Regions from separate parts of the Mycoavidus cysteinexigens genome, predicted to be linked through region 2. Evidence: predicted binding sites of a transcription regulator. Region 2 holds the regulator's gene; the other holds the start of a gene.

Region 1 (7,772 bases), 370 kb from region 2:
CAAGGCATTGTTCGGCGCGTACCAGCGCTCATACCAGGCGCGGGCATCAAGCCAAGTCATATGTTGTAAATCATCCTGCCAGCCAATCACTGGCCAGCGCACCGGCGACGCGCTATATGCCGTTGCCTGCAAGACTTCATCCAGCAACGCTTCGGGTTTGTCCTCTACGGATAAACGCCGCTCTTCCATCACCACCCGAATTTCACGATCAAAAGTTTCGCTTGTAAGCGCGAGATTTTGCATGCGATCCGCCTCGAGCTCCATGATGTCAGGCAAGTGTGATTTTTCTATGCGCGTGAAATACGCGGTGCAGTCCTGCATCGTAAACGCATTCTCGCTGCCGCCAAGGGCCGCTACACGCCGCGAAAATTCACCTGGTCCAACTTGCTGAGTACCACGAAACATCATATGCTCAAGTACATGCGCAACTCCGGTTGTGCCGCTCTGTTCATCGAGCGAACCGGCTTTATAAAAAAGCATCTGTACGACTGTCGGCGCGCGGTGATCCTCCCGCACAATCACCCGTAACCCGTTAGCTAAAGCAAACTCCGTCGTAGGCAACGTGTGCTGGGCCCCTGTGGCTTCAGCTTTCAAGTCAGCGGCAGATACGCTAGCGACGCATAACAGCGTCGCAATACATATGCCGCGCGGTAAGAAATAAGCTCGCATAGAAGTGAGCGCCCTCAAGCATAATGGCTTAACGGCTTCCAACAAGCTTTTCACGGTATTCTTTTTCAGGAGCATAGATTCATTTAATTCAATGTTTATTCAACAACAGGACATTCTGCAGACGGCCCAACAAATTTGCTATGCCCCCAATACCCAATCACGTACAGCGGCTGATTAGGCTCTGCTAAAATGCACCTTTCGTTTACATCCACCCTGAGCGTTTTGCAAACCAAATCTTTCAAACTATAAACCATGTTTAGCTTCTTCAAAAAGCTTCATAAGAGCTCAACATCAACCTCTGAGCTCACTGAGGCAGAGAATAAATCAAAAAACGATACTCAGGATAAAAATCCTCCCGCCCCAGAGCTGACTCCAGATCGTCCAACCTCCTGGGTAAAACGGCTAAAATCTGGTCTGGCGAAAACCCGTAACAACTTTACAAACCTTTTTACCAACGTCAAGATCGACGAGGATTTTTTTGAAGAACTAGAAGCCGCTCTCTTAATGGCGGACACGGGGCTTGAAGCCAGCCAATTTTTGCTCAATGCTCTGCGCCAAAAAATCCTCGCGGAGCGGCTTAATGACGGTGAAGCCGTCAAAGCGGCGTTACGCTCTTTATTAGCGGATTTATTAAAACCTCTTGAGCGCACATTAGTGCTTGACCGTGCGCAACCCTTAGTGATGATGATCACAGGTGTGAACGGCGCTGGCAAAACCACTAGCATTGGCAAACTCGCCCAACATTTACAGCGGCATGGACAATCTGTGTTGCTTGCCGCGGGCGACACTTTTCGCGCCGCCGCGCACGAGCAGCTTGCGCTATGGGGCGAACGCAATCAGATTAATGTGATTTCACAGCAAAGCGGAGACCCCGCCGCAGTCATTTTCGACGCCCTCAACGCGGCGCGCGCGCGCAAGTTAGACATCCTTATGGCGGACACCGCTGGGCGCTTGCCAACGCAATTGCATTTAATGGACGAGTTAAAAAAGATCAAACGCGTCATTGGCAAAGCCATGCATGACGCCCCGCATGAGATACTGCTTGTGATTGACGCGAATACTGGGCAGAATGCCCTCGCACAAGTCAAAGCGTTTGATGATGCGCTTGGCCTAACCGGATTGATTGTGACCAAGCTCGACGGCACAGCGAAAGGCGGCATCCTTGCCGCAATTGCGCGACAGCGGCCGATCCCCGTCTACTTCATTGGCGTAGGAGAACAAATTGACGATCTGCAGCCATTTTACGCCGAAGAATTCGCCAACGCGCTGCTGAATTAAAGTTCAACCGAGCTTTTAAGTCACCTTAACCGTCAATTCGCCTAAACCGTCAATACCTGCCGTCATTAGGTCACCTTTCACGATCGGCCCTACGCCGCCGGGAGTTCCCATATAAATCAAATCTCCTGGCGCGAGCTCAGATAAGGTTGACAAATAAGATATAACATCCGCAATCGGCCAAATAAGCTGCGCCACATCAGCACGTTGCCTCTCAACCCCATTCACTTTGAGCCAAATTGCGCCCTGCTGACAATGCCCCACCTCCTCTACGCGATGGATCCGACCCAGTGGCGCTGAAGCATCAAAAGCTTTGGCACTTTCCCATGGATAGCCTTGCCGTTTCATTTCTGCTTGCAAATCGCGGCGCGTCATATCAAGACCCACAGCATAACCAAACACATAATCCAGCGCACGCTCAACGGAAATATCGCGGCCACGTTTACCTAATGCAACCACCAGCTCCACTTCATGATGCACGTTATTTGAACCCGGTGGATAAGGAAATTGCCCGACCACGTCCGGCGCTACATACAAGATAGCGTCAGCCGGTTTATTGAAAAATACTAAAGACGAATTCTGCGACACATGCCCCATCTCACGGGCGTGCTCTAGATAATTGCGGCCAATACAATAAATGCGGCGCACCGCGAAAGAGTCATTTGAATGTGCAATCGGCACAGTGATTGGCGGTGTTGCTGCAAATATTTCACTCATTATACTTTTTCAGCCTCATGCGGATTGATTGGTTTGCTCGACCTAAACATACTAAATGTCTCACAACATTATAATCCGCTCTATCTGAATAGATTTAGACTTTTCCAAAAATCACGCAGGTAGTTTAAAGTTAAAGTTACTCTCGTTTCGCTGAATCCCGTTTCCCCACATTTGCGAGAATAAACTGTATAGATACCACTGCCTAAAAAGGCTAAGAAAGAAAGATAGCAAACTCGAACAATCATCCACTTGACTGCGTGATTTCCGGTAAACGAATTTCCAAATATTATCGATATGCTAAGTGACTGATTCTAACCAGGTTTTATGACGCTTTTCGTCTTTTAAGCCATCTTCCAAGGAGTCATATACTTCTGTCCATTTATGTTTATGATGAGTAAGCCGCTCATAGGCGGTGTTGGTATCGATTTCATTATCTTTCATTGCATTTAAAATGGCTTTGTCTCCCAATATACTAGCTGCTATTATTTTCCCTTTTAACAAAAGTTGTTTCATATCTGGCCCGTTGGGAGGCGTCTCTCCATGTTGAGCGATAAGCTTAGAAAGTACCTGAATATGGCGTTTATGATCCTGTTGAAATTCTTCTAAATTTTCTTTATAGACCGGATCCTTTATACGCTCAATCGCGGCCTGATACGCTTCAACAGCATCGTAGTCGAGCTCAATAAGCTCGGTAAGCGCCTTTAGAAAATCTTCTTGTGTGCCGACTAACGTTACCATTTCATGCTCCTTATAAAAAAGTGAGACGAGAATCACCGATACCTAAAAGTAATTTATTTCTGTCAATTAAAAAATCTTAGAAAAATAATATATAAAATTTATAGCGCCACGCTAAACTAATGACCACATAAGCTTAATAAATACTATCGGCAGCATATTTTTTAATAAAACGAGAAAATAGATTTCATTATTATATGCAAGCTGGATTAGGAAATTCATTTATAATCGAAAAGCACGTATTCTGTTCTCAGACCAGGGCAGATGAAGTGCCTCCCGTAAATCCTTGCGCAATAAAAATAAAAGCTGGCTTAAATCAATGTTTTTACTTACGGTAAATTCCTCTATGAATTTATCTGTTGCATCGATAAGCTCTTTTGAACCAAAAATTTGAATATCCCTTAGCGCCGATTCAATATCAGCGACTTGAGTGTCTGTCAATTTTTTTCGCTGGGAAGCCGACTCTAGTTTCCGATAGGCCTCCAATAAATAATCAGTAATGAGATCGCGTTGTTTATTCTTACGGTCTCTGAAAACGCCAAACTGATATGTCACGATCCATCCTGCAACGGCTATTAGTCCTGCGAGTGAATGCTGATACTTCTCAAGTATTTCAAGCATAGGATTTTTCCTCCAGAAAGTAAAATTTTAGTCAATCGACAAATTAAACACGCACAGCCACCTCATTAAAAACTAGCATATAAATTAGTATAGTAATTTTGAATTCTATCCGTCAATTTTTGCATTTCTTTAAACTGAGAAAAGGACACTGCGTTTATTGCACTGAAACCAACAGAATTACTGACACAGCTTCGCGCCATACAGTTGCAATTATTTCGGGTCGAAAATCTAATTGATTGCAGGTCGAGGCGCTTTCAATTGCAAGCCATTAGAGTTACGAGGTGTTGAATTTATAACAATAGAACCTATAATTAAACCAAACGCCAAATTTCACAGCATTGAATTGACTTTAAACTGATGAGTCGCAATCGTAAATATTCGGAGGATCTAACCATGAGTAATATGCTTGCTCCCTGGAGAAAATATATACCTTTTTCCACTCAGCGAAACAGAGTCAACCCTTTTCAGGCAGTACAAACTGCATTTGACCGAATGCTGGAAGATTTCTACACAGATTTTAAAGGCACGTCAGGGTTTGTCAATGAAATGGAGGGCTTAATGATTACGCCATCCATCGATATTACCGAGAGTCAGGACCTTTTTAAAATAGAGGTAGAGGTGCCAGGAATCGGCCCTGAAAGCCTTAAAGTAACCACGGAGAGCCATGCCGTGACGATCAAAGGGGAAAAAACCGTTTCCCACAAGGATAAGGACCGGAATTACGCTGTACGGGAAATTGCCTATGGAGCTTACCAGCGCACTATACCCTTGCCAGAGTCAGTGGATATAGAAAAAGCCAAAGCAAGTTTTAAAGATGGCATACTTACCATAGAAGTGCCCAAAAAAGCGAGCGCCATGGAACACTACAAAGAACTCGCCATTGAGTCAGCCTGAACCGCGATAAAAAATTAGGGATTAAGGGTCGCCGCCCTGGAAGGGGATAAGCGCCTAAAGGTGCACGATCGGCGCGGCCTCATGCCATTGATTTACCACTTTGTCACAATCCATATGGTTAAAGCCAACTGGATATGGAGCCGCGCTTGCCTTTTGCCGAATAAAATATTACGTGCCGCTTATTGCAACTTCGCTCCAACTGAGCCTCATAGAAAGACCTCTCTAGAGCAAATTAGCACTCTACGCAGAAGAGTGCTAATATTATAAAAATACCTCTCTTAAGGAGCGTAAATGATCACAAAACCTGAATTAAAGAGATCCGAACTAGGCGGAGCACTGGCTCTTACTCCCGGTATGCCGTTACTTGGCCCATTAGGCGATCTTAATGCCTATATCCAAGCTGTTAGCCGTATTCCAATGCTGCAAGCAGAGGAGGAGCAACAGCTCGCCACGAATTATCGTGAACATGGGACGCTTGAATCAGCTCGCAAGCTGGTTTTATCCCATCTACGCTTGGTTGTCTCAATCGCCCGTGGCTACCTAGGCTATGGATTGCCCCATGCCGATCTGATTCAGGAAGGCAATATTGGGCTAATGAAAGCCGTGAAACGCTTCGATCCTCAGCAAAATGTGCGACTCGTATCCTATGCAATTCACTGGATTAAGGCCGAAATTCATGAATATATCTTGCGTAACTGGCGGATTGTAAAAGTCGCCACCACCAAGGCTCAGCGCAAACTTTTCTTCAATTTACGCCGCCATAAACGGGGCGTGCAAGCACTGACTTCGAGTGAAGTCGATGCTTTAGCTAAAGAGTTGAACGTCAAGCGTGAAGATGTGACTGAAATGGAAACCCGTATGACGGGCGGAGATGTTGCGCTAGAAGGACAAATTGACGACAATGAAGAATCCTTTGCGCCCATTGCATATCTCACAGACATCCAACATGAGCCAACTGAGGTGCTGGCTAATCGCCAGTTTGATCGTTTACAAAGCGATGGCTTAGCAAGTGCGCTAAATACGCTCGATGCCCGTAGCCGCCGCATTGTTGAAGCGCGCTGGTTACAGGTTGATGCGGAGGGTTCTGGCGGCGCAACGTTGCATCATCTGGCGGCTGAATTCGGCGTCTCGGCCGAGCGCATTCGCCAAATCGAAGTCAGTGCCATGAAAAAGATGCGCAATGCATTGACTGCTTATACAGCTTGACATCCTCACCGGCTTAAAGAGGACTTTTAGAAGTTGATTCGGCCCCCTAAATAGGGTCACGCTGCGCCAAATAGCAATTCCATCTAACCCATTAAACAGGCAAATAAATGACGGCTTTCATCCTAAGGGAAAGCACTCAAAGCCATTAAATCTGAGTTAGAGTCGCCCCATACTTACGGTGCCATCATGGACAGACAGCCGCCGGCGAATAGGAGACAAGATACGCTGATCCGAAGTTTTACTGGGGTAGAAAAACCGCGTGAGCAACAGATACTAACTGTGAAGTTGATTTGCCCTATTTTGGGTGTTTTGGAATTATTTGACGAAAAAGCGAGTAAAGTAGGTTTGTACCGACTTTTAAGGCTTGCGAGGCTCGATGATTGGCTTGTCTGCGTTTTTTGTCGAATTTCGAATAGCTTATCAATGAAGTTCGATTGCACCGCTAGGCCTAATATAATGAATTTATAGCGCGTTAAAAAAGTCACTACAATCCACCCCAACGGCTAAAACACTTAATTTAGCTCTCATAAAATTTCCTCCAATAAATACATCCATTCCAATGAAATTATTTAGAATAATCAACTTAGTTTTTTGGGGAATATTTATTTCCGCCTGCGGCGGAGGAGGAAATGAAGAGGGAAAAATAGATCGGCAATACTTTAATAAAACTTTACCACCCTATTCTGAACTTAAAATAAAAGAAAATGATGCCATTCATGCGATTAATACAACTTTAGGGGGAAATTTTATTTCATCGCAGGATTACGAGCATTACATGAATTTAATTGCTATTAAGGAAAATCCATATGTTCCAAAAAAACAACTTAGGCTCATGCGAAAATATTATGATGGCGGCAAAATAACCCACGAACTCTATACACAAGAAAGATTAGGAACAGAGTGGGATCAATTTCCGTGTATTAATGCTATTCCATACAAAGATTATATCCGCCAAATAGGAATTTTTGGTTACCCCAAACATATGCAGAATGCTATCCATACGGTTAATTTTCTTTATAATTTAGCGCTCCCTTATCAATTTAATACAATTGAAAATGCCAATTTATTCAATGCAAATCGAATAATGATTGATATAAAAGGATATTTTTTAGTATTACGTCAAGAAGATAATGGAGAGTGGTGGTTACTAGATAATTTTTCTGAAGGTCCAAAGAAAATTTCAGGAAGTCATATAGAGTGGTTAAATAATTTAACGCAATCTTTCCCCAGCATCAAAGTGCTATGTTTCACTTCAGAAGATCTTCTCAAAGCAGAAAACTCTACTAAAACGCTACCCGCTTCTTTCATAGATTCTATGACTGACAGCGATCCATTCGGAGAGGATTTTATAGAAGAATTCTTCTATTTTTCATTTCTCAGTCCATCAGACCGATTAACGCAAATAGGTGAAGATCTTTATTTAGAAAAATCTGCATTTAAAGATAACACCTATAGATTCCTATATGAATTTACCGCAGAGCTACTCAACAAAAGTACAGAGCAAAGAATTAGAGTATTGGAGATTTTTAACTCTTTCATCGAGCGCAGTCCAGAATCTATCTTAAATTCTGGTTTAAGAAAAAGTTACAGAGAACAAATTAATCCAGCTACGATTGATGCGTTTAGAAAAGCTGCACGTAAACAGGATATTTTAA
Region 2 (7,772 bases):
TTGCGCTGCAAGCGCATCAAGATACGGCATAAAATCCGCATAATGCCGAATCGTGCGTAATTCAGGCTGGTTACGCATCCGTTGTAATGCAGTAAACGCCATATCAAAAGCGGAGGCCGTAGTGGCTGCGCAATATTGCGGATACATCGGCAGCAACAAAACGCGCTCAACCCCGCTGCGTTTTAATTGCGTTAGCATCTCATGGATATTGCGCGACCCGTAGCGCATCGCGTACTCCACACTGACGGCATAGCCTTGCGCATTGAGCTGCTGCTGCAACGCTTGAGCTTGCTGTGCAGTATAGACCCGTAAGGGTGAACCCTCGGACAGCCAGATCGACCTATATTTAGCCGCTGCGGCACGCCCACGCAAGGGCAAAATAATCAAGCGCAAAATCAATTGCCAGATGAGTGCAGGAATTTCAATCACCCGCGGATCAGACAAAAATTCGGCTAGATAGCGCCGAACTGACCGCGGCGTTGGCCTATCTGGGGTGCCAAGGTTAATCAACAGCACTGCGACGCGCGATGCATGGCTTGGGTGGATCTGTGGTTCAAGCTCAAAATGCATGAGTACCCGTTATTAGCATAAAAAATCCATCGAATTATTAATCATACGTCAAAGCGAGTAGGACACTCGCAAAAATTTTGTCGCCTCGCTATGTTTTTATTGACGAACCCCACGATTCAATTTATATTTAAATCAATTAGGCTAAAAAATGGTTCGCGCCTTATCATATCAAGGCCAGCATCAAAAAATGATTGGGTTCACTATGCTACCTAGGTTAAATTTTAAGCAATTGAAGGAAATCGTTATGGCTATCGCTTTATTTGACACGCTAAAATTTGCTAAACGCTTGCAGGAAGCAGGTGTGCCAACTGCTCAAGCCGAAGCTGAGGCAGAAGTTTTGTCTGAAATATTTGCGGTCAATCTACAGGCGTTACCCACCAAACAAGACTTGCAAGCGGTTAAAGAAGAGTTACAGCATGACATAAAAGACGTACGCAGTGACATAACCGATGTGCGTGGGGAAATAAAAGGTATACGCAACGACATCACCGACGTGCGCAATGAAATGCGTATTGAAATAAAAGAGGTCCGCAACGACATAACCAATGTGCGTGGCGAAATAAAAGAGATACGCAGCGACATAACCAATGTACGTGGGGAAATAAAAGAGATACGCAGCGACATAACCAATGTGCGTGGCGAAATAAAAGAGATACGCGGCGACATAACCGATATGCGCGGGGAAATAAAAGGCCTTAAAAAGGACGTATCCGGTTTGCGCACCGAAGTAGATTCCAAGCTGGAAAAATTGGAGTTGCGGCTAACGATTAAACTCGCCGTCATTATGGCGACGCTACTCAGCGCTGCGGTAGGGCTCAACAAATTTTTAATTTTAAATTAATCCGCACCGACTCAATTTCACTTCGGCTCTAGACGGAGCAAAACGATGCGTTTTAACTTTGGATTAACGCTGACTCAGGGCTTGCGATAGCAACTTTGCAGTAATATCAACAATCTGAATGACACGCTGATATGCCATCCGCGTTGGACCAATTACGCCAAGCGTGCCTACAACCTGGCCATCAACCTCGTAGGATGAGGTAACCACACTCATTTGCTCAATCGGTACGAGATTGGATTCGCCGCCGATAAAAATCTGCACGCCTTGCGCGTGACTAGAGACTTCAAGAAGCTGTAATAAACTGGTTTTTTGATCGAATACATTAAACAGCTTGCGCAAGCGGTCCATATCAGACGACAAATCCGCGACCTCAAGTAAATTCCGCTCTCCAGAGATCAAGACAGCTTCGCCCAAATCAGAAGTCTCCTCCGTACTAGCGACAACCGCTTCCTGCATAACATGCATTAAATGCGTCATATCGCCGCGCAGCGCTTCCAGTTCTGCACGTAAGCGTTTACGCACTTCACTAAAGCTCAAGTTTGCATAATTTGCATTAATATAATTTGACGCTTCGCTTAGCTGTGAGGGCGAATACTCTTTTTGTGTCGCCATAATACGATTTTGCACATCGCCTTCAGGAGTCACAATCACCAGCAGAATGCGTTTTTCCGAAAGGCGCATAAATTCAATCTGCTTAAATATATGACTGCGCCGCGGCGTCAAAACAACCCCCGCAAATTGCGACAAATTGGATAGCACGCTCGCCGCAGCCGCGACAAGTTTATTCGGCTCGCCAGGCCGCAATTGCGTGCGCACCGTACTTTCAACCTGTGCATCATCTGTGGGCGGCTGAGCCACCAGCATTGTATCAACGAAGAGCCGATAGGCCCGTGGCGTGGGGATACGCCCGGCTGAGGTGTGCGGACTCACAATAAGCCCACTTTCCTCTAAGTCAGACATCACATTACGGATTGTTGCGGGACTCAGCTCAAGGCCAGAATATTTAGAGAGCGTGCGCGATCCCACCGGCTGACCTTCGGCAATGTACCGTTCAATCAGGGTTTTAAGCAAAGTTTTGGCGCGTGGGTCTAACATAGCACCAAATTGTAGCGCAATCGTCACAGTAACCGTGTATTCATCAGCGTTTTTTTGGCCGACTGGTCAAAATAAGATCAACTGCTTAAAAAGCCGTATTGCCTAGTTAGGCAAACATGGTATGTTCCCTTTTCTGGGCGCGGCGCAACTTTATTTCCAAATGGCGCATCGCCTTTTTCGATCACAGCATAAGCCCGCTATGCCAAACAACACTCCTTTTAAAACCATCGCTCTTATCGGTCGCACCGATGCTCCACGTATTGGAGAGTTATTAGCGCTCCTGGCTAAGCGCATTCAGCAAGATGGTTTTGAGGTGGTTTTTGAAGCCAACACCGCCCGCGTGATTAACTTGGCGGCCGATGATAATTTAACGCGCAGTCCAATTCTGACGCTTACTGAGATAGGCCACCGCGCCGATGTTGCGATTGTCTTAGGAGGTGATGGCACGATGCTTGGCGTGAGTCGCCAACTTGCGCCTTACGGCACGCCATTGATTGGCATCAATCACGGGCGACTTGGTTTTATTACCGATATTTCAATTAGCGAAATGCAGCAGGTGATCCCGACCATGCTAGCAGGTGATTTTGCACGGGAAGAGCGCGCCCTGCTTGAAGCACGCATCATGCGGGCTGGTGCACCTATTTACCATGCGCTCGCTTTTAATGATGTGGTGGTCAACCGTAGCGGCTTTTCCGGCATGGTCGAATTACGGGTTCAGGTAAACGGCTGTTTCATGTATGAGCAGCGTTCCGATGGCCTAATTGTCGCTACCCCAACCGGTTCCACGGCCTATGCATTATCATCGCACGGGCCGATTTTACATCCTCAGTTAGGGGGGATCGTCTTAGTGCCTATTGCTCCCCACGCGCTGTCAAACCGGCCAATTGTATTACCTGATCATTCTGAGATTGCCATTCAGATCACCAGCGGGCGTGATGTTAATGTGAATTTTGATATGCAATCATTCTCTGCTTTGGAGCTAGAAGACACCATCGAAGTCCGCCGCTCCAATCATACTGTGCCTTTTTTGCATCCACCAACGTATAGTTATTATGCAACTTTGCGCAGCAAGCTGCATTGGAGTGAACCACCTTCATATGGCTCTAACCCTAATGTTTATTGAACTGCGCGCCAAATTAGTACAGCACAATCTAGCGGCTGGCTAGCTGTGAATTAAATTTTGCGATATTCTCAAACTGCTTGCGATTTTTTTGATTGCACGCGGCGAATTTTTTATTAGTCTGAGCTTAAGATGTTACGCTATTTATCGATTCGCGATTTTGTTATCGTCAGCACACTTAAACTTGAGTTTGAGCCTGGTTTTACCGTATTTTCCGGCGAAACCGGAGCCGGCAAATCCATTCTCATAGACGCTCTAGCCTTGGCGCTCGGCGCACGCGCAGATGCGAGCGTGGTGCGTTCGGGCCAGCCACGCACAGAAATTACAGCTGAATTCACTGTCTCGGAGCAGGTGCGTTACTGGCTCAATGAACATGCACTGGATGACGCTGAGCAGGATAATTTGTTACTGCGCCGTGTCATTGATAGCAGTGGCCGGTCACGCGCTTTTATCAACGGCACGCCAGCTACGCTTGCGCAACTGCGGGAAATCGGCGAAATGCTAGTTGACCTCCACGGCCAACATGCGCACCAACTGTTAATGCGCCCACAGGCGCAACGCACCCTGTTTGATCTACATGCCGGTCTTGCGCCACTCGCGCAGGAAACAGCTCAAGCCTGGCATCGTTGGCACGATGCCATACGCGCAACGCAAACCGCGCATGACGCAAACCGCGAGACTCAGCTTGAACGCGAACAACTTATCTGGCAGTTAGATGAATTGGACCAACTGGCTCCACAGCCGGGCGAATGGGAGTCAATTAATACAGAACACCGACGCTTGACACATGCCGCCAGCTTAATTGACAGCGTTCAGCATGCGCTAGAAATATTATCTGAATCCGATCAAGCTCTGCTGCCACGACTTAGCGCTTTAATTAATCTACTCCGTAAGCAAACGCAAATTGATGAGCAGCTGGCTGATGCGTTAACCGCTCTGGAACCAGCCGAGATCCAAATCAGTGAAGCCGTGCATACATTAAATCATTATGTACAACGACTCGAACTTGACCCTGCTCGACTCGCCCAGGTTGAGACACGACTTAATGCACTCCATAGCAGCGCCCGCAAATTCCACGTGGCGCCTGAAACGCTAACTGCCGAACATGCGGCGCGGCGCGCCCGCTTAAAAGAATTTGACGCAGCAACCGATTTAGAGAGATTGCAGGCAGATGCAGCATCGGCTCAAGCACACTATGAGAAACTAGCGCGACAGTTATCCAAGGCGCGCGCGCCAGCGGCGCAGGCGCTCAGCGCAGCCGTCACCACAACCATGCAAGATTTAGCCATGGCGGGCGGGCGCTTTGAAGTTGCGCTCGTGCCCCTGACGCAGACGGCAGAGGAAACTCAGCCTTTAGGCCGCGCACATGGATTCGAGCACATCGAATTCCGGGTTGCGAGTCACCCTAGCGTACCCCTACGACCGCTAGCGAAAGTGGCCTCCGGCGGGGAACTAGCCCGGATTAGCCTCGCCCTTTCCGTCATTACCAGCACGGCTAACCCAACGCCGACTTTAATTTTCGACGAGGTAGATAGTGGCATCGGCGGCGCTGTAGCTGAGGTAGTTGGGCGCTTATTGCACCAGTTAGGGCAACAACGTCAAGTGTTGTGCGTCACTCATTTAGCGCAAGTGGCAGCGCGCGGCGATGTGCATTTGCGGGTGACCAAACAGACCACATCTGCTCAGCAAGTCGTCAGTTTAGTGACTTCATTAGATCCCGATGGTCGCATCGAAGAAATTGCAAGGATGTTAGGCGGCATTGAAATTACTTCAACCACGCGCCAACATGCACAGGAAATGTTAATTTAGGAAATTCGCTTAAACACGCGCGCCCAGAGCGCCAATACGGCTTCATGTTGAGTTTGCACCTGCGCGGCGGGCACCCGCACATGCTGCTCGATACCATCCAGTTGTAACCTATGTTGCCACCTACGATAGAAACGATATGCATCACCCACGATAGCCGCTTCGCTGCCCGTAATGGCAGCATAATGCGCCGCTGTGCGTAGCAACGCAATATTGCCTGTATTACGAATCAACTCAGGGCATGATCCGGCGTATAGCAAAACAAAATACTGCACCATAAATTCAATATCAACCATCCCGCCCCGATCATGTTTAAGGTCGAAGAGTTGGCTTAAATTCGGATGACCTTCTAAGACCCTAGCCCGCATCGCCACAATCTCTTGCGCTAACGTCGCCGCGCTACGCGGCAAGGTCAACACTTGGGTCCGAATCGCTTCAAACGCAGCGCCAATACGTGCATCGCCAGCACAGTAGCGGGCTCGCGTTAAGGCCTGATGCTCCCAGCTCCAAGCAGCGTTTGCCGCTCCCTCTTCATGCAATTGATAACGACGAAATGTATTCAGATCGGTTACCAGTAAACCTGATGCGCCATCGGGCCGCAGCCGTAAATCCACGTCAAAAAGCTGACCGGCTCCGGTCGAGCTCGTCAGCCAGGTGATTAAACGGCGTGCAAAACTTAAATAAATTTCTGGCGCGGCCTCGTCTGGGTCATCATATAAAAATATAAGATCCAAATCAGAACCATAAGCCAGCTCTTTACCGCCCAACTTGCCATAGGCGATCACCGCAAAACGCGGAATGGCACAGTGACGGCGTGGCACTTGCCGCCAAACTGCCTCAAGCGTGACATCTAATACCGCATCCGCCAGTTCAGACAGTCGGTCACTGACGTACTCAAGCGTCATACGCCCAGCCAGATCAAGCAAAAGAATGCGAAATAGTTCGGCATGGTGCGCATGGCGTAGCAGGTCCATCTGTTGCTCAACCCCATCAGCGGCGGCAAGCTGCGCGGCCAATGAAACTTTAAAGGCTGGCCAATCAAAGGTATTCGTCAGAAGTTCATCATCGAGCAATTCATCTAAAAGCTGCGGATGGGAGCACAAGTAATCCGCCGCCCAACGCGAAGCGCCCAAGGTGGATAAAACCCGAGCCAGCGCCGCTGGGTATTCGATTAATAATGCAAGGTAGGCGCCACGCCGATTAATTGCTTCGAGCAAATCGAGGAACCGCAATAAAGTTTCATCACGACGCTTAGCATCTAATTCGTGCATGGAATAAAGTGCGCGCTCAACGAGCGAATCAAAACGCAACCGGCTTTTTTCAGGCAAATTAGTATGCCGCACAGAACGCCATACTGTAGTTAAACGCGCCAAAATTTTAGCGGGCGCATTAAAACCTAGCACTGCAACGGATTCGAGCAATTCTGGCGTACTTTCATCGTCCAGCATTTCGCTCCAAACCAGCGCGGCCGCTTCTGCGACTGTCATCGTCTTGGTTGTAGCGTCGGCCGTTGGGGGCGTTTCTGTCGTAGATGCTGCAAGTGGAAGGGCAATACGGCTTGCCGCACCGTGATTCAGCCCATAATGAATCTCGTTTTTATCCGCAAAAATCGCATCAAACTGCCGCTCAACGTTAACGCGATGTTCATCTAGCGTGTGTTTAAATTCCGCATAATTGGCAAATCCAAGCACGACCGCTAACCGTGCGCGCTCAGCCTCATCGACAGGCAAAACATGGGTTTGCGCATCATCAGCATATTGCAAACGATGTTCTAACTGACGCAAAAAAACATAAGCTTGCACCAACTGCTCAGCTACGGCGGGCGTTAATAACCCTAGTGATGCGGCAAAGGCTAATGCTTGCAAGGTTGGGCGCACCCGAAAACCTGCATTTTGCCCGCCCCGGATTAATTGAAAGACCTGCGCGCAAAATTCAATTTCTCGAATGCCGCCGCGCCCGAGTTTGATATCGTCGGCCTTATCCGGTCGCAGCGCAGCCCGGCGCATAGCCTCTCGACGAATTTGTGCATGCAGTGCGCGCACTGCATCGATGACGCCAAAATCCAAATAACGCCGATAAACAAATGGCTGCACTAGAGTTTCTAGCTGCGCGGCTAGACGTTGGGCCGCCTCACTCTCCGTTTCGCTAACCAGTCGACTTTTAATCCAAGCATAGCGCTCCCATTCACGCCCTTGAACATAGAAATACTCTTCTAACATAGGCAAGCTACACACTAACGGCCCAGCTTCGCCGTTGGGGCGCAAACGCATATCTACGCGAAATACATACCCCTCTGCGGTCAATTCAGACAGCACGCTAATCAGTTTTTTGCCTAATTTT

The links. Region 2 encodes HrcA, which represses chaperone genes, less so after heat shock. Its sites were predicted from a motif close to TTAGCACTCNNNNNNNNNGAGTGCTAA; they were not measured.
Region 1: a site for HrcA is predicted at 5,144-5,170, ahead of rpoH (RNA polymerase sigma factor RpoH). Genes of this name have one in related genera too.

The regions. Positions count from the first base shown of each region.
Region 1 is NZ_AP018150.1:2,558,521-2,566,292, forward strand. It holds gene MCB1EB_RS10815 (M16 family metallopeptidase) at 1-669, opposite strand, end outside; gene ftsY (signal recognition particle-docking protein FtsY) at 922-1,947, shown strand; gene MCB1EB_RS10825 (fumarylacetoacetate hydrolase family protein) at 1,963-2,661, opposite strand; gene MCB1EB_RS10830 (DUF892 family protein) at 2,959-3,399, opposite strand; gene MCB1EB_RS10835 (hypothetical protein) at 3,619-4,017, opposite strand; gene MCB1EB_RS10840 (Hsp20/alpha crystallin family protein) at 4,411-4,911, shown strand; gene rpoH (RNA polymerase sigma factor RpoH) at 5,266-6,117, shown strand; gene MCB1EB_RS10850 (hypothetical protein) at 6,677-7,772, shown strand, end outside.
Region 2 is NZ_AP018150.1:131,999-139,770, reverse strand. It holds gene hemH (ferrochelatase) at 1-570, opposite strand, end outside; gene MCB1EB_RS00565 (coiled-coil domain-containing protein) at 815-1,411, shown strand; gene hrcA (heat-inducible transcriptional repressor HrcA) at 1,475-2,506, opposite strand; gene MCB1EB_RS00555 (NAD kinase) at 2,706-3,629, shown strand; gene recN (DNA repair protein RecN) at 3,759-5,435, shown strand; gene glnE (bifunctional [glutamate--ammonia ligase]-adenylyl-L-tyrosine phosphorylase/[glutamate--ammonia-ligase] adenylyltransferase) at 5,432-7,772, opposite strand, start outside.